DNA from 3 places in the Clostridioides sp. LIBA-6822 genome. Region 1 is predicted to be linked to each of the others. Evidence: riboswitches for the same ligand, from Rfam matches in the RefSeq annotation. Region 1 holds a riboswitch; each other region holds the start of a gene.
What was found. Region 1 has a riboswitch for FMN ahead of ribD (bifunctional diaminohydroxyphosphoribosylaminopyrimidine deaminase/5-amino-6-(5-phosphoribosylamino)uracil reductase RibD). Riboswitches for the same ligand answer to the same signal wherever they lie in the genome.
Positions count from the first base shown of each region.

Region 2: another riboswitch for FMN. It lies ahead of ACTG48_RS18390 (MFS transporter); the one in region 1 lies ahead of ribD (bifunctional diaminohydroxyphosphoribosylaminopyrimidine deaminase/5-amino-6-(5-phosphoribosylamino)uracil reductase RibD).
Region 3: another riboswitch for FMN. It lies ahead of ACTG48_RS01310 (ECF transporter S component); the one in region 1 lies ahead of ribD (bifunctional diaminohydroxyphosphoribosylaminopyrimidine deaminase/5-amino-6-(5-phosphoribosylamino)uracil reductase RibD).

Region 1 covers NZ_CP196995.1:1,890,218-1,897,870, reverse strand. The annotation lists gene recQ (DNA helicase RecQ) at 1-2,039, opposite strand, end outside; FMN riboswitch at 2,227-2,348, shown strand; gene ribD (bifunctional diaminohydroxyphosphoribosylaminopyrimidine deaminase/5-amino-6-(5-phosphoribosylamino)uracil reductase RibD) at 2,482-3,594, shown strand; gene ACTG48_RS09075 (riboflavin synthase) at 3,627-4,292, shown strand; gene ACTG48_RS09070 (bifunctional 3,4-dihydroxy-2-butanone-4-phosphate synthase/GTP cyclohydrolase II) at 4,315-5,508, shown strand; gene ribH (6,7-dimethyl-8-ribityllumazine synthase) at 5,615-6,076, shown strand; gene ACTG48_RS09060 (hypothetical protein) at 6,231-6,860, opposite strand; gene ACTG48_RS09055 (hypothetical protein) at 7,139-7,567, shown strand.
Region 2 covers NZ_CP196995.1:3,896,856-3,904,508, forward strand. The annotation lists gene ACTG48_RS18375 (GspE/PulE family protein) at 1-116, opposite strand, end outside; gene ACTG48_RS18380 (DUF881 domain-containing protein) at 109-789, opposite strand; gene ACTG48_RS18385 (ATP-binding protein) at 1,261-2,340, opposite strand; FMN riboswitch at 2,628-2,743, shown strand; gene ACTG48_RS18390 (MFS transporter) at 2,924-4,294, shown strand; gene yihA (ribosome biogenesis GTP-binding protein YihA/YsxC) at 4,561-5,172, opposite strand; gene lon (endopeptidase La) at 5,162-7,525, opposite strand.
Region 3 covers NZ_CP196995.1:202,295-209,947, forward strand. The annotation lists gene ACTG48_RS01300 (Tex family protein) at 1-319, shown strand, start outside; gene ACTG48_RS01305 (amidohydrolase) at 463-1,629, shown strand; FMN riboswitch at 1,689-1,806, shown strand; gene ACTG48_RS01310 (ECF transporter S component) at 1,930-2,535, shown strand; gene ACTG48_RS01315 (DUF4116 domain-containing protein) at 2,872-3,912, shown strand; gene tsaE (tRNA (adenosine(37)-N6)-threonylcarbamoyltransferase complex ATPase subunit type 1 TsaE) at 4,041-4,493, shown strand; gene tsaB (tRNA (adenosine(37)-N6)-threonylcarbamoyltransferase complex dimerization subunit type 1 TsaB) at 4,493-5,209, shown strand; gene ACTG48_RS01330 (GNAT family N-acetyltransferase) at 5,199-5,420, shown strand; gene tnpB (IS200/IS605 family element RNA-guided endonuclease TnpB) at 6,003-7,112, shown strand; partial or broken gene rimI (ribosomal protein S18-alanine N-acetyltransferase) at 7,233-7,496, shown strand; gene tsaD (tRNA (adenosine(37)-N6)-threonylcarbamoyltransferase complex transferase subunit TsaD) at 7,502-7,653, shown strand, end outside.

The DNA of each region.
Region 1 (7,653 bases):
TCAATTTTTACCCCACCTATACCTGAAATATCTTTCAGTTGCTCTTCATCAAGCGGATATCTTCCACTTATTTCTTTCAAAGCCTTATTGGATAAAACCATATATGGAGGTAATTTTTCTTTTGTTGCATATTCTTCTCTAATGCTTAATAGTTTTTCATATAGAGCATTATCTGAATTAACCTCAAAGAATTCACTATTAACACTCTCTAAATCGACATTTTTTTCTTTATATTGTTTAGTTATATTATTTTTTTCGACATATTCTTTAATTACTGTTTCAAAGTCTCTACCATATTTTTGATACTTAATTTCCCCTACTCCAGATATATCTAACATTTCTTCTTTATTAACTGGATAACTACTAGACATAGCTCTAAGTGTCCCATCTCCAAATACCATATATGGAGCTATTCTTTCTTCACTTGCAATTGAGTGTCTAAGCTCTCTTAATGCACTATATAGCTCATCTTCTACCTCTAATGATTTTGTAATCACAATTTCTTTAAATTCTACTTTCACTTGACCTTTTAAAACTTTCATAGACATATCATTCAATCTTATTGTTGGAAAGCTTCCTCTATTTCCATTACCTAAAGTCTCAACCAAATCCAAGAAACCATGAGAAACCAATGTATTTATAAAGTTCTTTAAATCTTCACTTGAATAATCTCTCATAATATTATATGTAGATAAGGTGTTTAGTCCAAGTTGTAAAATCTTTTTATTTTTAGAACCTCTAAGTACATCTACAATAGTAGTAACGCCATAACTTCTTTTCATTCTAGCTACACATGAAATGACTTTTTGAGCATCTATAGTCTTATCTACTATTTCACCTTCTACTAAACAGTTACTACAATTATTACAATCTTCTATATAATTTTCTCCAAAGTAATTCAATATTGTCCTTCTATAACATGAATTACTGTAAACCAAGTCAATCATATATTGAAGCTTCTTATGTTGAAACAATTTTCTTTCAGGATTCTCAACTCCAATATCGATTAAATATTTTTGTATATGTACATCTCCTGGAGAAAATAAAAGCACACATTCACTTTTTTCTCCATCTCTACCAGCTCTACCTATTTCTTGATAATAGTTTTCTATACTTTGGGGCATGTTGTAGTGTATAACCCACCTTATATTAGGTTTGTCAATACCCATTCCAAAGGCGTTCGTTGCTATCATTATATCTACATCATCGTTTATAAAGTCTTCTTGATTTTTACTTCTTTCATTTTTAGATAAACCTGCATGATATTTTGACACAGATATATTTCTCTTAGATAATCCATTATGTATATTTTCAACTTCCTTTCTAGTTGCAACGTATATAATTCCAGACTCATTCTTATGATTTTTAATATAATCTAAAATATATTTATTTTTACTAGATGATTTTACTATATTTATTGATAAGTTATCTCTATCAAAACCTGTTATATAACAGTCTGGATTTTCTAAGCACAATAAATTTATTATATCAGCTCGTACCTCTTCTGAAGCTGTTGCTGTAAATGCTGTAATTATAGGTCTTTTAGGCAAATTCTTTATAAAATCGGAAATCCTTCTATAGCTCAACCTAAAATCATGTCCCCATTGAGATACACAATGCGCTTCATCTATTGCGATTTGACTTATGTTGTTATTATTTATTAGTTCAAGAAATTCCTGTGCATCTAATCTCTCTGGAGCTATATAGAGTATTTTATAATTATTTTTTCTAATGTTATTTAATATTTCATTGAATTCTTTGTTACTTAATGAACTATTTATAAAAGCTGCGTTAATTCCCATAGCCTTTAAAGCATCCACTTGGTCTTTCATAAGAGATATGAGTGGAGAAATTACTATTGTCATTCCATCTAATATCAACGCTGGAAGTTGATAACAGATGGATTTACCACCTCCAGTTGGCATTATAGCTAGTACATCTTTTTCGCTCAAAATAGAATTTATTATAGCTTCCTGACCTTTTCTAAAACTTGTATATCCATAGTATTTTGATAATATTTCTAAAGGTTTTTTATTCATATATTTCTCTCCTAATTTAAATTAATTAGACTTCTTTCCTGATTATGTTCAAATTTTTATTTTTATATTCACAATCGCATTATTCCAAAGTTTATAGACATTCTATATTATATATTAACATATTTTTTGAAAAAAATAGTTTGCAAAGTAAAATAATTTATGATACATTCTAAATATAAATTTAATACTTAATCTTCGGGGTAGGGTGAAATTCCCAATCGGCGGTACAGCCCGCGAGCCAAGGTAAAATTTGGTTGATTTGGTTAAATTCCAAAGCCGACAGTAAAGTCTGGATGGAAGAAGATATGTTTAATGAGTTTTTTTGTAGAGCAATTTTGTTGTACTCTTATTAAACATTTATTGTAGATTATTCTAAACCCTGAGTTAATTCTCAGGGTTTTTTGTTTAAAAATTATCTAATTAAACAGGAGGTGTACATATTTTGAATTTTGTAAATCAAAAAGAAAAAGACATTTATTATATGAAAAAAGCTATTGAATTGGCTAAAAAAGGAGAAGGTTTTACAAATCCAAACCCACTAGTTGGATGTGTAATTGTTAAAGATAGTGAGATAATAGGCAAAGGATATCATGAGAAATTTGGCTCTAATCATGCTGAAGTAAATGCTATAAACGATACTAAACAAAGCCTAAAAGACTCTACTCTTTATGTAAATTTAGAACCATGTTCTCATTATGGAAAAACACCTCCTTGTGTTGATAAAATTATTCAAAATAAGATTAAAAGAGTTGTCATATCTACACTAGACCCAAACCCGCTTGTTTGTGGTAATGGAGTAAAAAAATTAAAAGATAACAACATTGATGTTACTGTAGGAATATTAGAAGAAGAAGCAAGAGAATTAAATGAAATATTTTTTTATTACATAAAAAATAAAAGACCTCTTTGTATTGTAAAATCAGCAGTAAGTCTAGATGGTAAAATTGCTACAAAATCACTAGAATCAAAATGGATATCTAATGAGTCATCAAGGTACCTAACTCATAAATACAGAAATAAGTATCATAGTATAATGGTTGGCATAAACACAGTTTTAAATGATAATCCCTTACTAACTTGTAGACTTAATCAAGATGAAATATCTCACCCTACAAGAATAGTAATAGATACAAACCTAAAATTGCCAATTAATAGTAATTTGGTTGAGGATAAAACTAGTAAAACTATAGTTTTCACATGTTGTAAAGACAGTAAAAAATTATCAATATTAAGAGAAAATAATGTTGAAGTCATAATTTCTCCTCAGAAAAATAACTTAGTAGATTTGAAATTTGTAATGTATAAATTAGGAGAATTAAACATTGACTCTGTCCTAGTTGAGGGAGGTTCTACACTTAATGATAGTCTATTTAGAAATAAATTAGTTGATAAAGTCAAACTATTTTTATCCCCTAAAATTATAGGTGGTAAAGACGCACCTACATTCGTTTCTGGAGAAGGAGTAAATCATCTATCAGATTCAACACAATTAGTAATCAATAATGTAACTTTAATAGATGGAGATATTTTGATAGAATCTGATGTTTTAAATTAAATTTTATGAATATATGTATAAAGGAGGTCATAATGTTTACTGGCATAGTAGAAGAAGTTGGAATACTTAAAAGAATTACTGCCAATGGCAAAAGCGGACAAGTAACCATACTATCAAACAAAATATTAGATGGTACAAACCTTGGAGATAGTATCTCTGTAAATGGGGTTTGTCTAACTGTTTCAAACCTAGGAAAAAATGAGTTTACAGCAGATGTTATGATGGAGACAATTCGTTCTACAAATTTAGGTTCCTTAAATACAAATGACAAAGTAAACCTTGAAAGAGCTATGACCCTTTCCTCGAGATTTGGAGGTCATATAGTAACAGGCCACGTTGATTGTAAAGGTACTATTTGTAAGTTTGAAAAAGATGAAAATGCAGTTTTAGTAAGCATACGACCAGTTAAAAAACTTTTATCATCAATGATACTTAAAGGTTCTGTTGCCATTGATGGTGTAAGCTTAACTATATCATATTTAGATGATGAAATATTTAAAGTTTCTATTATACCTCATACTAAATTGAACACTACTCTCTTAACAAAAAATATTGGAGACTTTGTTAATTTAGAAAGTGATGTAATTGGAAAGTATGTTAATAGTTTTATGGTTAAGAACTACAAGGAATTAAATTCCAATAGTATTAACTATAAATCAAATATAGATAAAGATTTTTTATTTAAAAATGGTTTTTAAAAATAATAAAGGAGTGAATTACATGTTTAATACTATTGAAGAAGCTATTAAGGATATAAAAAATGGGAAAATGGTAATCGTTGTTGATGATGAAGGTAGAGAAAATGAAGGAGATTTACTAATGGCAGCTGAGATGGCTACCCCTGAATCAATAAATTTTATGGCTACATATGGTAGAGGTTTAATTTGTCTACCTGCTACTGAAAAAAAATTTAAAAGTTTAAATATACCTCTTATGGTTAGAGAAAATACAGACACATTTCAAACAGCCTTTACTGTTACTATAGATGGTGCAGATACTCTAACTGGTATATCTGCATATGAGAGAGCTGAAACTGTAAAATTATTCTGTGATGAGAATTCTACAAGTAAAGATTTCAAAACTCCTGGTCACATTTTTCCTTTAATTGCAAAAACTGGTGGAGTTCTTGTCAGAGATGGGCATACAGAAGCTTCTGTAGACCTAGCTAGACTTGCAGGTTTTAAAGAAATTGGTCTTATTTGTGAAATAATGAAAGATGATGGTACAATGGCAAGAGTTGATGATTTAATGATTTTCAAAGAAAAACACAATTTGAAAATTATAACTATAAAAGACCTTATAGAATATCGTAAATTAAATGAAACTACTATAGAAAAGGTGTCTAGTGCTTTCCTTCCAACAAAATACGGTAATTTTGAAATCATAGGATATAAAGATACTTATTCAGACGAAGAACATATTGCACTTACTTATGGAGATATGAAGGAAGAAAATACTCTAGTTAGACTTCATTCCGAATGTTTAACAGGTGATGTGTTCCACTCTTTAAAATGTGATTGTGGATTGCAATTAGAATCTTCTATGAAGAAAATTGTAGAAAATGGAAATGGTGTTTTAATTTATATGAAACAAGAAGGTAGAGGTATTGGTCTTTTAAATAAAATTAAAGCTTATAAACTCCAAGAAGAAGGTTATGATACTGTGGAAGCAAATCTAATGCTTGGATTTGAAGAAGATATGAGAGATTTCTATATGGCTGCTCAAATATTAAAAAATTTAAATATAAAAAGCATAAGTCTTTTAAGTAATAATCCTGATAAAATAAATCAGTTAGAGAAATATGGAATAAAAATAGAAAATAGAGTCCCTATTAATGAAGAAATTAATGACTTTAACAAGTTATATCTAAAAACTAAAAAAGATAAAATGGGACATCTGTTGGATATTATATAGATAGTTATATAAAGATATTTTTCTACTAAGTAATTATTTGCAATTAATATTAAAAATATTTATAAATATAAATCTATAACATAAATAAAATTGGAGGAAATAAAAAATGATATATGAAGGAAAACTTATTGGAAAAGACTTAAAAATAGGAATAATAAATTCTCGTTTTAATGAATTTATAACATCAAAACTTTTATCAGGTGCTGAAGATTGCCTCTTAAGACACGATGTTTCTCCAGAAAATATAGAAATAGCTTGGGTACCTGGAGCTTTTGAAATTCCTCTTGTTGCTCAAAAAATGTCTAAAAGTGGTAAGTATGATGCTATAATTTGTTTAGGATGTGTTATAAGAGGAGCTACATCTCATTATGATTATGTATGTAGCGAAGTCTCTAAAGGGATAGCAAAAGTATCTTTAGATAATGAATTACCTGTTATATTTGGAATCGTGACTACAGAAAATATTGAACAGGCTATTGAAAGAGCAGGTACAAAAGCTGGAAATAAAGGCTATGATTGTGCTATGAGTGCATTGGAAATGGTAAATTTATTTAAATCTCTAGATTAAATAGTGTCATTAATTAAATGTTAAACCTGTATAAATAATATAAAATACTGAATACCAAAAGGACAAAATATCTTTGTTCTTTTGGTACTCAATAATTTCAAATATAATATATATCCAAGCTCTTACCTATTAAAGTATATAAAGCCGTATAATTTTAGATACTAACAATTCTATCTTTATGTGTTTTTTCAATATATAATTTTTTAAAATTATTTACAATATCATCTACCTGAACAATCTTACCAATATCTTCATAATTATTAGAAATTCCTATACTATTCACATATATTTTTAAATCAGAATATACACAATCATTATGTAAATTTTTAATAATATAAGATATATTCTTAACATCAAACTCATTGTAAGCAAAAAAATCTATTGATTCAGCTCCTCCACTTTTTACATACGAAATAGCAACTACTCTACTTGTAAATGATATTGAAATATAATCTTCCACACAATTACTTAAAAGGATATTTTGTTTAGAAAAAATTATTTTTCTACATCCTAACTGAATAAAAAATTCTTGTAATACTTTTATGTCTATACCTAATGCATCATCTGGAATTAATATGTACAAGGCTGATTTCTTAATAGAAACTTTTGTTTGTATATCTCTAATAAACTTTTCAGTTTCTCCTTCAAATAGATAATGATAAAAAGGCACATTTGGAATAGGTTGTATTGAAAATGATACACTCTCTTTTAAGCCATTATCTTTATTATAAAATACAAAACAATCACGGCATACTACAACAATATATTCCTTCTTACTGAACAATTTGCATCCCCCTCAAAACCTCTAAAATATAAATTAATAATCAAGGTTACTTTAAAAATCTTAAAATAATTATAAATACGACTCTAAATATAAAATATCACAAAGATATATATATTACTATTAAAGCTATTGTTTTTATTTATAACACATATTAATAGTATACTAATTATCTATTTTATTATTTTTTTAATTTACCATACAATATAATTAAGAGTAAGCAACAATAAAATACTATGATTTAATAAGTACTTATTAAATATTTATGAGGAGAATAAATTATGAAAACATATTCAATAGAAGATTTAACACTAGATAAACGTAACCTTATAAAAAAATATTCTCTTACTTTAAATGAGAATTTAATTTGGGAGTTTAAACATGATAAATACCATACTATAAAATACTTCACACACAAGTTTGCAGTTAAAGAATCTGTACTGGCACTTTTGTTCAACATACACAAATTGTGCTATGCTAAAATAAAATACTTTGAGTCAAATTTTTCAAAATATGAACCTTATAAATACAGTTATCAAGATGGATTTGTTAAATGTGAAATATATGATATGAGTTTTATGTTGCATAAATATAGTAATATAATGATAGATTTAAGAAATTTACAAGAAATCAAAACTATAGAAGAGTTTAGAATGTTTTGTAATTACTTAGAAAGCTTTGAAGATGGTTTACAAGATTTAATTATATAGTAATTTTAGAAAAAATAAATTTCAGGATAAACTTTATAATAAATAAACTATTTTTAAAAGAAACTTTTAATAACACCTGAGTTATA
Region 2 (7,653 bases), 2.0 Mb from region 1:
ATTTCTACTACTAAATTATCATCTTGAAATTCTACTGGAAATACATTATATTTTTTTGCAAGTTTTTCTGGTATTAACATTGGCAAACTGCTTTCCTCTAATATAATCTTAATCACCCTTTATATACTTTAATTTATTAGGTATATTCATTTTTTTCATAGAGATATTTTCTTCAGCTTTTATACTTACTTTCATTGGATAAGTAGTTTGTATACTATCTAAATATTTACTGCCTTTATCTACATAATTAGATAGTTTATCTTTATCCCCAATGCATTTTATTTCATAAGGTTGTGCTACAGGAACTCCATTTATATTTATGTGGCTTCCTGCAAGTACAACTTCTGAATACTGATTGATTCTTTGACCATTTATTTCTATGTATTTTCCTCCATTTACTTTTAATTCATTTATGACTTTTACAAGTATTTTATTATAGTCTATACTATTGGCTATATTTCCTGTTTTTTCATCTATAGCGTCTATACTTAATATTATTCCGCTACCTTTCACATCTGAATATGATAGGCTATCTCTAAGAGTTTCTATTTCTGAGATTTTTTCAGAATTTTTTTGATTTTTTTTCATTGAATTAATTTCTTCATCTAACTTGTCTTTTTCTTTTGTTAATTCCTTTATAGACTTTCTTGTCAATTTTATTTCTTTTCTTATTGACTTATCTTTACTTGTATAAACTGTTTGTTCATTACTATAATCTCTAAATATGGTTCCAACAAGTATACCTAAAATAGTACTTGCTAGTATTATAAACACATATTGTTTTTTCATACTGTATTGCTCCTTACAAATTTATTTTTATATGATAAGTTTATTTAATTAACCATTTAACATTTACATATGTTTATTATATCAAAGTTATATATTAAAATTCATCTTTAGTATATAATATCATACATTGAACTCCTATCACTAAATTACTAATACCAAGTATATATCCCTAAATCTTATTTACAAAATACGAGAACTTTCAATAAACATTTTTTTGTATTATTATAAAAGCATAACTTTGAAAAGGATATTCCATTATCACACCTTAACTCAAACTAAAGATATTATAGCTAAGTAAGATATTTTTTGTAAAATTATTTCTAGAATATTAATTTTTTATATAAAAATCTCTATTAATTAATAATTATTTCTTAATTGTATCAAAAACGGCAAACTGGCATAGCTTCAAAGCTACGCCAGTTTACTAAAAATCATATTTTATAATTAATATCTAATTTAATATATATGTTCTTATACATTTTTCTCATATTTTAAAATTCTTTTAACTAGTTTGTCTCTTAACTTTCCAACTTCATCGAATCTCATGTTAGGAATATAGTAACTTTCTATAATATCATGCTTAGACTTAGCTCTCTTAAGATTTAACACTGCCCAACAAATTAAATCATCCAAAACTTTTTCATCAAATTTAATGTCTTCTTCATATTTAAGTAATTTTTCCCTATTTAAAAATTGATTTAAATTAATTGTCTCCTCTTCTTTAAAAGTTGTGCTTATAGTTATACCTATATCTAAGTCAGTTAATAATACAGTCTCAATTTTCTCAGGAATAAGTGGATAATGATAAACTTCTACATTTAAACCTTTTTCAATAGCTTTTTTATACACTTTATTTAATAGTGTAGTTTTCCCAGTTCCTATTTCTCCATCTAAATAATACACCTTATTTACATCTTTTAAAATGTTTTCTGTATAATCTAAACATCCTACAGGAGTTATGGCTGAACCAAATAAATGTTTTGCTTTTTTTAAATTTCCTGTGCTCTCAACTCCATCAAACAATTTTTTAATAAGTTCTTCTGTAACTAAATTCACTTTACCATAATCCATACAGTCAGAATACTTTTCCTCTATATCTCTAAAGATTGGTTCTGATGCTTTTAAAAATTTAAATGCTCTTTTAAATGCATTACTAATATCTTTATCGTATCCTGATATTTCTTGTCTGTTTTTTTCTAACTCTTCTGTATTCCAGTAATCACCTAAATTAATTATCTCGTCCAAAGCTCCTGGTAGCTTTGGGTCCATAGTGTGTGGAGCAGTTGCATCCATAAGTACCACGCCTAATTCCTTTATAACTACACCGTCCAATGAACTTGGGTCAGAAGGACAGTTATATAATTCGATATCATATCCTCTATTTAAAAATTCTTTATAAATTTTTTTCATAAGTGAGGATTTTCCTACTCCAGGTCCACCTTTTAAACAAAAAACTCTTTTTACATTTTCAGGAATTATATATTCAAAAAAAGAATATGAGCCTTGTGATGTGTTCCCACCTGGAAATGCCTTCTTTACCTTTCCTTCCATATTAGCGCCTCCTCATAATTTACAATATCTCTTAATTAAGATATTAATATTATACGAGTTTTGTTACAGCTTTATGCTTTTGATAAATCTAAAACTTATCATTCAATACCAATAACAAATTAATTTTATCTAATTATAGTAGATTTCCATACTATGTGATTTAACTTTTATATACTTTTATGTATGAATATAATTTCACTCTTTATACAGTAATATAGTTGTGTATTGTTTAAATCCAATTGTTTCCGTTGTAATTTTATGTTAAAATAATATTACAAAATACATCTGTTTTTCTTCAGAAACGGGTGAAATTCCCTATCGGCGGTAAAAGCCCGCGAGCCTTATGGCATAATTTGGTCAGATTCCAAAGCCGACAGTAAAATCTGGATGGTAGAAGAAAATAGTATATGAGTACCTTTATGTAATTTTGCATGAGTAATCTATACAACTCCTTCAACTACCGTATTTATTCATGAAATTAAACACATTCGAGGTACCTAAGATGTAGGTGCTTTTTTGTTGTTTATTTATATAACCATTCTGTACTTATAAAATCTATTATATAAAAGATTGGAGTGTTATCATGAAACAAAAATGGATAGTATTAATTATCATCTGTATTGGTGTATTTATGTCTACTCTTGATGGAAGTATACTAAATATCGCAAATCCTACAATCGCTACTGACTTTAAAATTAACATGTCACAAATTCAGTGGGTTGTAACAGCTTATATGCTTGTCGTAACAGCTACTATGTTATTTTTTGGAAAACTCGGTGATAAAGTAGGCTCAAATCGACTATACACGTTAGGATTTTTTGTATTCACAATAGGTTCTTTTCTGTGTAGTATATCACACAATTTATCAACATTAATTTCCTCAAGAATATTTCAAGCAGTTGGAGCAAGTATTTTAATGGCAACTGGACTTGGCATAGTTTCTAATGCATTTCCAGCAAATGAAAAAGGAAAGGCTATAGGAATCACTGGAGCTGTAGTTGGTATAGGAAATATGAGTGGTCCCGTAATTGGAGGGATACTTTTAGAACATTTCGGATGGCCTTCTATTTTTATTATCAATATACCTATTGGCATTGTAGCAGTCTTTCTTGGAATTAAATTTCTTCCTAGACCTGTTTTAGATGAACAAAATAATAGCTTTGATATTCCAGGTCTTCTACTATTTGCAACTTGTACTACACTTATATTACTTGCGATGAATGGAAAGGGAGATACAAGATTGTATCTAGGAATAGCATCACTTATAATATTCTTACTGTTGGCATTAAGAGAAGTAAAATTTGAACAAAGTTTTATTGACTTACCTCTATTTAAAAATAGAAATTTCACTGTAGGTAACATTATCGGAATAGCTTGTTATTTTCCTCAAATGGCAGTGTCTTTCCTACTTCCGTTTTATTTAGAGCAATTAAAAAATTTATCTCCTATGATGGCTGGTTCTGTAATGACTGTACATCCACTTATTATGGTACTTATAGCTCCTATTGCAGGTTCTCTTTCTGATAAACATGGTGCAAAGAATATTTTAACAGCATCTTTTTCATTTATGACTATTTCCCTTGTTGGAATGGCACTTTTAAAGGCAGATTCACCATTGTTCCTTCTAATTGCATGTTTAGTTATTTTTGGACTTGGACTAGGTGCTTTTAGTTCACCAAACAATAGTAGTATCCTTGCAGATGTCCCTCCACAAAAACAGGGATATGGAGGTAGCTTTCTTGCAACTGTTCGTAATTTATCATTTGCTCTTGGAACAGCATTTTTTAGTAGTTTCTTTGCACAAAGCCTTACATATAATCAAAATTTTAAAAGCCATACATCAGCTTATGTCACAGCTAGTAATCAATCTTATTGGATTGCAGCAGCAGTATGCTTTATAGGACTTATACTAACTATTTTCTTTATGAGAAAAACAGATAAATCTATTTCTTAAATAAAATTTATTGGTTATTTCATTAGTGAATAAATTTTTAAATATACTAATCTACATTAATTTATAGTAGTTTTGCTAAGTTTTATAATTTTTAACAATAAATTGCTAATATTTATTGCTTATAAACAACAAGGATGCCAAAAAATGACCATTAAAACCATTTTGAGGCATCCTATATTTTATTTTGATATTAATACAATTAAAACTAATCTAATCTTATATAGATTATCTAAACAAGTATTATGCCAACATTTGATATTTTAAATTTAATCTACTGTTATCTCATATCCATGTTGATTGTATTGATTTACAATTTCTTCCCATAGTTCTTCAACACCAGTCTTTTTTAATGAAGAAACAGGAATTACTTTTTCACTACTTTCCAGTTGTAATTTTTTTCTTATTATACTTATATGTTTTTGATATTGCCCTCTAGATATTTTATCTGCCTTAGTTGCAATAACTACACAGTTGTATCCAAAGTGTTTTATCCATTCATACATAAGCTTATCATCTGCTGTAGGCTCATGTCTAATATCTACAAGTAGAAGTATAGAACATAATTCTTGTCTACTTTCTAGATATCTTTCCATTATACCTCCCCATTTTTCTTTTTCAGACTTAGCTATCTTTGCATATCCATAGCCCGGAAGGTCCACAAAATAAAACTCATTATTTATTAGGTAAAAGTTTATAGTTCTAGTTTTTCCTGGTGTTTGACTAGTTCTAGCAAAGTTTCTTCTATTAAGCAATGTATTTATTATTGATGATTTTCCAACATTTGACCTACCAGCTAATGCTATCTCTGGAATTCCTTCTGCCGGATACTGTGATTTATTCACAGCACTCATAGTTATCTCTGAACTTCTAATTTTCATTCTTCTCACCACTCTTTAATAAAGCTTGTTCCAATACTTCATCCATGTGTTCTACGAGTACAAACTCCATTTTTTCTTTTACATTTTCTGGTATTTCATCTAAGTCAGCTTCACATTCTTTAGGAATTAAGACTTTTGTTATGCCAGCTCTGTGAGCTGCTAATAATTTTTCTTTAACTCCTCCTACTGCTAGCACTCTACCTCTTAAAGTTATCTCTCCTGTCATAGCTATATTGCCTGGAACAGGTCTTTTAGTAAGTGCTGAAATCACTGCAAGAGCCATAGTTATACCAGCTGATGGCCCATCTTTTGGAACAGCACCTTCTGGAATGTGTATATGGATATCATTTGTCTTATAAAAGTCTGGGTCTATATCAAACTTGTCCACTATTGACCTTATATAAGAGATACCTGTCTTAGCAGATTCCTTCATAACATCCCCTAGTTTTCCAGTTAATACAATTTCTCCTTTACCTTTAAGTACATTTACTTCTACTTCAAGTGTAACTCCACCAACTGCTGTCCATGCAAGACCATTTACTAGTCCTATTTGAGGATTAACTTCTGCAAGTTGATACTTAAAGATGTCCTTTCCAAGATATGTCTCCAAATCAGACTTATTTACAACAACTTCTTCAAGAGTTGGGTCTTCAACATATTTTTTTGCAACTTTTCTACAAATTTTACCAATAGTTCTCTCTAGTGTTCTCACACCAGCTTCTCTTGTATAATGATTTATTATGCTTCTTAAAGTCTCATCATCCATTTTTATGAAGTTTTCTTTTAAAGCATGTTCTTTAATTTGTTTTGGAAGTAAGTATTTTTTTGCTATATTTAGTTTTTCTTCTTCTATATATCCAGATACTTCTATTACTTCCATTCTATCTAATAATGGTCTTGGTATATTACCTAAACTGTTTGCTGTTGTAACAAATAGTATTTTTGATAAATCAAAAGGTATTTCTAAGTAGTGGTCTACAAAATCCTTATTTTGCTCTGGGTCTAATACTTCTAGCATTGCTGAAGCTGGGTCACCTTTATAATCTGCTGCCATTTTATCTATCTCATCAAATAAAAATACAGGATTTTTTGTTTGTGCTTCTTTTACTCCATTGATTATTCTTCCTGGAATTGAACCTACATACGTTCTTCTATGACCTCTTATTTCTGCTTCATCTCTAACTCCACCTAAAGATATTCTTACAAACTTTCTATTCAATGCTCTAGCTATTGATTTTACTATAGATGTCTTTCCTGTTCCTGGAGGACCAACTAAACATATTATAGGACCTTTAAGTGATTTAGCAAGTGTTCTTATAGCTAGGTATTCTAATATTCTTTCTTTTACTTTCTCTAAGCCATAATGGTCTTCATCTAATATAGCATTTGCCTTATTTATATCCAGTTTATCTTTTGTCTCTTTATTCCATGGCAATGAAAAGATAGTATCCAAGTAGTTTCTACTTACAGATACATCTGGAGACATTGAAGATATCTTTGAAAATTTATCTATTTCTTTTTCTATCTTTTCCTTAGTTGTTTTAGGTGCTTTTATTTTCTTAAGCTTTTCTCTATATTCATCAGCTTCAGAATTTATATCTTCTTCTTCACCTAATTCTTTTTGTATTGCTTTTAATTGTTCTCTAAGATAATATTCTTTTTGAACTTTATTCATCTGTTTTTTAACTCTTAAAGTTATCTTTTTTTCTATTTTTAATATATCTATCTCTTCTAATAATATAGAATATATAAGTTCAAGTCTTTTCTTAATATCAAATTCTTCTAATATTTCTTGTTTTTGACTTGACTTTAGATATATATTTGCAGCTATTGTATCTATAAATCTATCGACATCTTCTATATCAGCCAAAGATATTAATATTTCTGGTGATACTCTGTTTCCAATATTTATATACTCTTCAAAGGCATCAAATACATTTCTTACAAATGCTTCAATTTCAACTTCTGTCTCACTATCTAGATTATCACTATCAAAAACTATTTCTTCTATTACTGCTTTGAAGTACCCTTCTTCTTGTTCTATTTGCTTTACTCTACCTCTTGATACACCTTCAACTAAAACACGAACTGTATCTCCTGGTAATTTTATCATTTGTTTAACTTTACAGATTGTTCCTACATGATAAAAATCATCTTCTCCTGGCTCATCGACTTCAGCTTCTTTTTGAGATGTTAAAAATATAAGTTCTTCCTCCATCATAGCTTGGTCTAAAGCCTTAAGAGATATCTCTCTTCCTATGTCAAAATTTAATATCATATATGGAAATATTGCTAATCCTCTTAGAGGAATTAATGGTAATTCATGATCTATTTTAGTATAATTTTGTTCCATCAACATTACTCCTTTTCTAGTCTAATTATTTTGCTTTTAATATTATATATTCGAATAGGTTAACTTTCAACATTAATGATAAATTCTTAGCATATTATATTATTATTTTATTATGATATAATATTAAT
Region 3 (7,653 bases), 1.7 Mb from region 1:
AGATATTATAGCTGAAATTAAAAAGCCAGGAAGAGACCCAAGAGAAGAAGGAATAAAACCTATTCTTAGAACTGATGTCTTAAAAATTGAAGATATACAAGAAGGCATGTCTTTAAAAGGTACAATTAGAAATGTTGTAGATTTTGGTGCATTTGTAGATATTGGAATAAAAAATGATGGGTTAGTTCATAAATCAGAAATGAGTAATAGCTTTGTAAAAGACCCTATGAGTATTGTTACAGTAGGAGATATAGTTGATGTAAAAGTTATTGGAATTGACTTAAACAAAAAAAGAGTAGCTTTATCAATGAAAAAATAAACAAGTTTATGTATTGTTATTTTGAATTCTATATTTGTAAATACAACTTATAGTAGGTATGAGTATCAAAAATTAAAAAAGTATATTGTAAAAAACAATGTTAAAAAGAAGTAAGATAGTCTTGAAAATCAGGAGGAAAATGAATGATTTTTATAAAAAATGGTAAAATAAACACCATAACAAATGGAATAATTAAAGGCGATATCCTTATAGATGAAGGAAAAATAATAGAAATAGGAGAAGACTTAATAGCACCATTAGATGCAGATATAATAGATGCAAGTAATAAACTTGTGTTCCCTGGATTTATAGATGCTCATACTCATTTGGGTCTATGGGAAGATGGGATAGGTTTTGAAGGGGCAGATGGAAATGAAGAAACTGACCCAATAACACCACAATTAAATCCTATAGATGGAATCAATCCAATGGATAGAACATTTAAAGAAGCTTTTGAGGGTGGTATAACTTCTGTTTGTACAACACCTGGAAGTGCAAATGTTATGGGAGGTCAATGTATAGCTATAAAAACACATGGAAAAAGAATTGATAAAATGGTAATAAAAAATCCAGTTGCATCTAAAATAGCATTTGGAGAAAATCCAAAAAGTTGCTATGGTCAAGATGATAAATCTCCTCAAACTAGGATGGCTATAGCAGCCTTGCTTAGAGAAAATTTAAAAAAGGCGGAAGAATATCTAGAAGAGATTGATTTATATGAAAGTCATGATGATGAAGACTGTGAAAAGCCTGAATATGACATAAAAATGGAAAGTTTAATACCTGTGCTGAGAAGAGAAATTCCTTTCAAGGCACATGCTCATAGAGCTGATGATATGTTTACAGCAATAAGAATTGCAAAAGAATTTAACTTAAAACTTACATTAGACCATTGTACAGAGGGCCATCTTATTGTAGATGAATTAGTAGAAGAAGGATTTCCTGTGATAGTAGGTCCATCTTTGTCAGAAAGGTCTAAATTTGAACTTAGAAATCTGACATTTAGTACAGCTGGAATACTTTCAAATGCAGGTCTTGATGTATGTATAATGACAGACCATCCAGTAATACCAGTTCAATATCTTCCAATATGTGCAGGCATAGCAGTTAAACATGGTATGAAAGAAGAAAAAGCAATAGAATCAATTACAATAAATCCAGCTACAGCTTTAGGAATAGGAGACAAAGTAGGCTCCATAGAGGTTGGCAAAGATGCAGATATAGTAATTTGGGACAATTCTCCACTAGAGATTCAAAGTAATGTACTTTACACTATAATAAATGGCAAAGTAGTATATGAGAAAAAATAACTTGACAATTATTAAAAAATTAACTAATATAAGAGTGTAAGGAAAATTAAAAAATCAAAGAAGATCTTCGGGGCAGGGCGAAATTCCCTACCGGCGGTATAGCCCGCGAACTACTTAGGTGGTTGATTTGGTGAGATTCCAAAGCCGACAGTAAAGTCTGGATGAGAGAAGATATTTATGGAATATAAATAAGTTTATTTTAGTTTGTTTAAACTATATCCATAAAAACTCGAAGATAGGATCTTCGAGTTTTTTGTTTTTCCTAAAAAATATAAACTATTGATTAGGAGGAAAGTAGTTATGCAAAATACAGTAAAAAGAGGTAATATGATTTCAACAAGAACTTTGGTGGTTATGTCAATTTTATCTGCAATATCTTATTTATTGATGTTTATTCAAGCACCAATACCAGGTATTTTTCCAGATTTCTTAAAAATTGACTTATCAGATATCCCAGCAATATTTGGTGGTATGTCTTTAGGACCATTGGTTGGATTTGGTGTAGTTGTAGTAAAAAATATACTACAAATGATAACAGCAACAACAACTGGAGGAGTAGGAGAATTTGCAAATATATTAATTGGTGGTTCTTATGTACTTATACTTTGTTATTCATATAAGAGAAGTAAAGATTTAAAGGGTGTAGTAATTGGATTTGTATTAGGGACAATAGCTATGACTATAATTGGTTCATTGGTAAATTATTTTGTAATGCTGCCACTTTATGGGCAATTAATGGGACTAGATGCTATAATAGGCCTAGGCTCAGCTATAAATCCTCAAGTTCATGATTTATTTACTTTTGTAATTTGGATGATAGCTCCATTTAATGTATTAAAGGCTGTTATAATATCTTTAGTAACATTACCACTTTATAAAAAAATGGGAAATGTAATAAAAAAATAATTAGACAAGAAAATATAAAATTTTAAAATTAAATGTATTGAATAGCCATAATTTATTTATAACTTCGGTCCTATATTGTGATTGATATATTAAATAGATTATGGCTTTATTAATTTATCAAAAATTGTATATAAAATAAGAAATATTTAGGCAAATTTAATTTTTAAAATAAAGGAAGAATTAAAACGATTAACTATTAAAATACTAAAAAGGTATCTATAATACACAGAGCGAATTCATAATAAATAAAAAATAAAGATATTATAAAAAATAAATAAAGATTTATGCTTAATTTTTTAATAATATCTAATTTAATAATGATAGGGGTGTAGATAGATGAGTATATCTAAAAAATTGAAAAAATTATTTTTAGATGATAAAGGGTATTATTTTAATAGTAATTGGGAAAATATTCATATAAGTGTTGATAACGAAGAGTTGAAAATGCCTTTAAAGTATATTACAAATGAATACATTGAAAATATGGAAAGTGTAAAGTATGATTATCGTGAATTAAAAAATATAAAAAATCAAACTGATGGGATGTGTATTCTAGCGATAAGGCAAAACTATAAAGCCCTAGAGTATGTAAAAAAGCAAACAGAAGAATTATGTTTAGAGGCAATAAGGTATAACTATAAAGCACTAAAATATGTAAAAGAACAAACAGAGTATATATGTCTTGAAGCTATAAAAAAGGATTGTAATGCACTTAAGTATGTAAGAAACCAGACAGAGAAGCTTATTATAAAAGCAATAAGATATTCTTCAAATATAGATGTTGTAAGTATACTAAAAGCTTTAGAGGTTCAAACAAGAAGTATATGTTTAGAAGCAATTAAAAAAGATGGTAGGTGTCTTGCATATGTTAGAGAACAGAGTGAAGAACTATGTATAGAAGCGATTAAGCAAAACTATAAAGCATTACAATATGTAAAAAATCAAACAGATAAGATGTGTATGGAAGCTGTAAATCAAAATGGTATGGCACTGCAATATGTAAACAAACAAAAAGATGAAATATGTATGGAAGCTGTCAAACAAGATGGAAGAAGTCTGCAATTTGTTAATAATAAAACAGAGGAAATATGTATAAAGGCTATAAGATATTTAGATAAAAAATATAATATTAAAGATGTGTTAAGTTACATAGATAATTATACAGAAGATATATGTATAGAGATTGTAAGACAAAATGGTAAGATGTTAATGTATATAAAAAATCAGACAGAAAAAATGTGTATTGAAGCAGTGAAAGAGAATTATAAGTCTCTTAAGTATGTAAAAGAGCAATCTGAGAAAATATGCAAAGAAGCTTTAAAGCAAAGTTGTAAGGCAAAAGAGTATATAAAAATTATTATTGAAGACTGTATATAATGTCTAGATATGGCCATCAATAAAAAAAGATAAATAGAAGTACTTTATAATAGTCTAGGCTTATACTATAATTAATTAAGCAGTGATATAAATTCACATGACGATTATATCAAAATGGAGATGAATTGATGGCAAAAATATATTTAGAAAATGAAAATAAAACTAGAGAAATAGGATATAAATTAGGTAAACTTTTGAAAGAAGGTAGTGTTATCTGTTTAGTAGGAGATTTAGGGGCTGGGAAAACTACAATGACACAAAGCTTAGCAGATTCATTAGGTATAAAAGATTATATAACAAGTCCAACTTTTACTATAATAAATGAATATGAAGGCAAAATATCTTTGTATCATTTTGATGTTTACAGAATAGGTAGCAGTGATGAAATGTATGATATTGGATATGATGAATATATAAATTCAAAGGGAATTTGCATAATCGAATGGGCTAATCTAATAGAAGATATACTTCCAGAGGAATATTTAAATATAGAATTAAAGTATAAAGATGATGGAAGAGAAATGATATTAACTCCAAAAGGAGATTTTTACAAAGAAATAGTTGAGGAGTTGACTAAATAATGAAAATACTAGGTATGGATACATCTTCTATGGCAGCAAGTGTATCAGTTGTAGAAGATGATAACTTAATATGTGAGTTTACAGTGAACAACAAGAAAACTCATTCGCAAAAACTTATGCCAATGATAGAAAGTATGTTGAACATGAGTGATTTAAGTATAAAAGATATGGATTTATTAGCTGTATGTATAGGGCCTGGGTCATTTACAGGTCTTAGAATAGGTATGGCCACAGTAAAAGCTATGGCTCATGTAAATAATATACCAATAATAGCAGTGAATTCTTTAGAATCTCTAGCAAATAACATGAATCTATGTGATAGGAAGATATGTTGTATATTAGATGCGCAGAAGAATCAAGTCTATTCAGCTAAATATAAACTTGAAAATGGAGAGCTAATAGAATTAGAGGGTGTTAATGTTGTGGAATTTGATACTTTATTAGAGGAAATAGTATCAAGTGATGAAGAATTTATAGTAGTTGGAGAAGCGGTATATAAGTATAAAGATAAGTTAGAAAATATAAAAAATGTAAAAATACCATCACCAGCTAATAATGTATCTAATGCAGGAAGCTTATGCTCTTTGGCATTAAGTAAATATAATAAAAATATAGATGTACATACTTGTTATACAATAAATCCTATGTATATCAGAAAATCTCAAGCTGAGGTACAATACGATGAAAAAATGAAGAGGCTAAATGATGAAAGATAATACAAAACTAATAGTAGATGATATAAAAATAGAAGAAATGACTATTAAAGATATAGATGAAGTTTTTGAAGTAGAAAAAAATTGTTTTGAAGATTATTGGTCAAAAGAATCTTTTAGAAAAGAGTTATCTAATGAAGTAGCAAGGTATATAGTAGCTAAACTAGATGGAAAAGTTGTTGGATACGTGGGAATTTGGCTTATACTTGATTAAAAAATAGCTACGCACACTCGTGACTTTAGTCGTGAGTTAGTAGCTAAAGTAGTCAGCATATAGGGAAACTTATATGTAGAGATAGGAAAGAACCTATCCAATACTACTTGAATTGCTGGAAACCCCTAAAGCTAACTAAACTAAAACATAAGGATGAAATAAACCTAAGTGTGAAAGTTACGAAAGTAGAAAAAATTGGTTAGATGGTATAAGGTTAAACCCTAAGTACTTTAAAATGGGCAATCAGCAGGTAAGCTCCGAATAGGAGAAACTTCAACGACTATTCCTCTTGAGGGAAGTACACTACAAGCTATTGGTAGTGGAAGTGGGTAGACCTTAACGGATAATGCCGAAGGATAAGATATAGTCTGTGCTTGCATGAAAATGTAAGAAGTTCATAAGAGAACTGCATAGGTAGTAGCGAACTTATGTGAACGACAACCTCAAAAATGATAAAAGTTAAGGGCTTACAGTTCTTATATATGTTATTTAAAAAATAAATATGAAAACCTTCAAAATACTTGTTTTAAATGTTAATATTATGATGGGTGATGAATAATCAGAAAAAACAAGTAAAGTGAGGTGATAGTAGTGGAAAAGTCATATAAGTTTAGAATGTATCCAAATAAAAAACAGCAAGAGTTAATTAATAAAACTTTTGGATGTTGTAGATTTGTATATAATAAATATCTTGCTAAAAAAATAGAAGTTTATGAAAACGATAAAGACATTTTTACTTATAAACAGTGTAGTTCTGATTTGACCAATTTAAAAAAGGAATTAGAGTGGCTTAAAGAACCTGACAAATTTTCACTACAAAACACCTTAAAAGATTTAGAAAACGCATATAAAAAATTCTTTAAAGAAAATGCAGGATTTCCTAAATTTAAATCAAAGAAAACTAATAGGTTTTCATATAGAACTAACTTTACAAATGAAAATATTATGCACCTTGGTCAATATATAAAATTACCTAAACTTGGTATGATCAAAGTAAGGGATAAACAAGTACCTCAAGGGAGAATACTTAATGCTACAGTATCCAAAGAACCAAGTGGTAAATATTATGTATCATTATGTTGTACTGATATAGATATTAAAGCATTTGAAAATACTAATAGTCAGATAGGTTTAGATTTAGGAATTAAAGAATTTTGTATCTCAAGTTGTGGAGAATTTATAGAAAATCCTAAGTATCTTCAGAAGTCATTAAACAAACTTGCAAAATTACAAAGAGAATTATCAAGAAAAACAATTGGTAGTTTAAATAGAAATAAAGCAAGGTTAAAAGTTGCAAGACTTCAAGAACATATAGCTAATTGTCGAGAGGATTTTCTACAAAAACTATCTACTAAATTAATACGAGAGAATGATATTATTTGCATAGAGGATTTACAAGTAAAGAATATGACTAAAAATCATAAACTATCTCGCTCTATTTCTGATGTGTCATGGTCAGAATTTGTCCGTCAATTAGAATACAAGGCTAATTGGTATGGTAGACAAATTGTAAAAGTAGGTAAATTCTTTGCAAGTTCACAAATATGTAATAAATGTGGGTACAAAAACGAGGAAATGAAGAATTTAAATATAAGAGAATGGATTTGTCCTTGTTGTAATGTAACTCACAATAGAGATATAAATGCAAGTATAAATATACTAAAAGAAGGACTAAGACTAATGACAGTTTAAAATAAATAACTTATGTAAGAACCGTAGGAACTACGGGGATAGCTTGTGGAGAATTGGTAAGACATATTTTAGTATGCAAAATTCTATGAAGCAGGAACCCTGTGACTTTAGTCATGGGAGGTTCAGGAGGGGCATATAAATAATGTGGCTGTTCATAGTGACTATAGAGGCAAAAAAATAGGAGATAAGTTAATAAAAGGTATAGTTGATTTATGCAAAGATAATAATATTGCATCTATGACACTAGAAGTTAGAGCATCAAATAAAATAGCACAAAATTTATATAGAAAATATGGATTTAAAATGGGTGGAATAAGAAAAGAATACTACAGTGATAATAAAGAAGATGCAATTATAATGTGGAACCAATTAAAAGAGGTGTAGAGTTTATGAGTGATATAATAACATTAGCTATAGAAAGTAGTTGTGATGAAACAGCTGCATCAGTTTTAAAAAATGGTAGAGACGTACTTTCAAACATAATCTCTACTCAAATAGAGACACATAAAAAATTTGGTGGTGTAGTTCCAGAGGTAGCTTC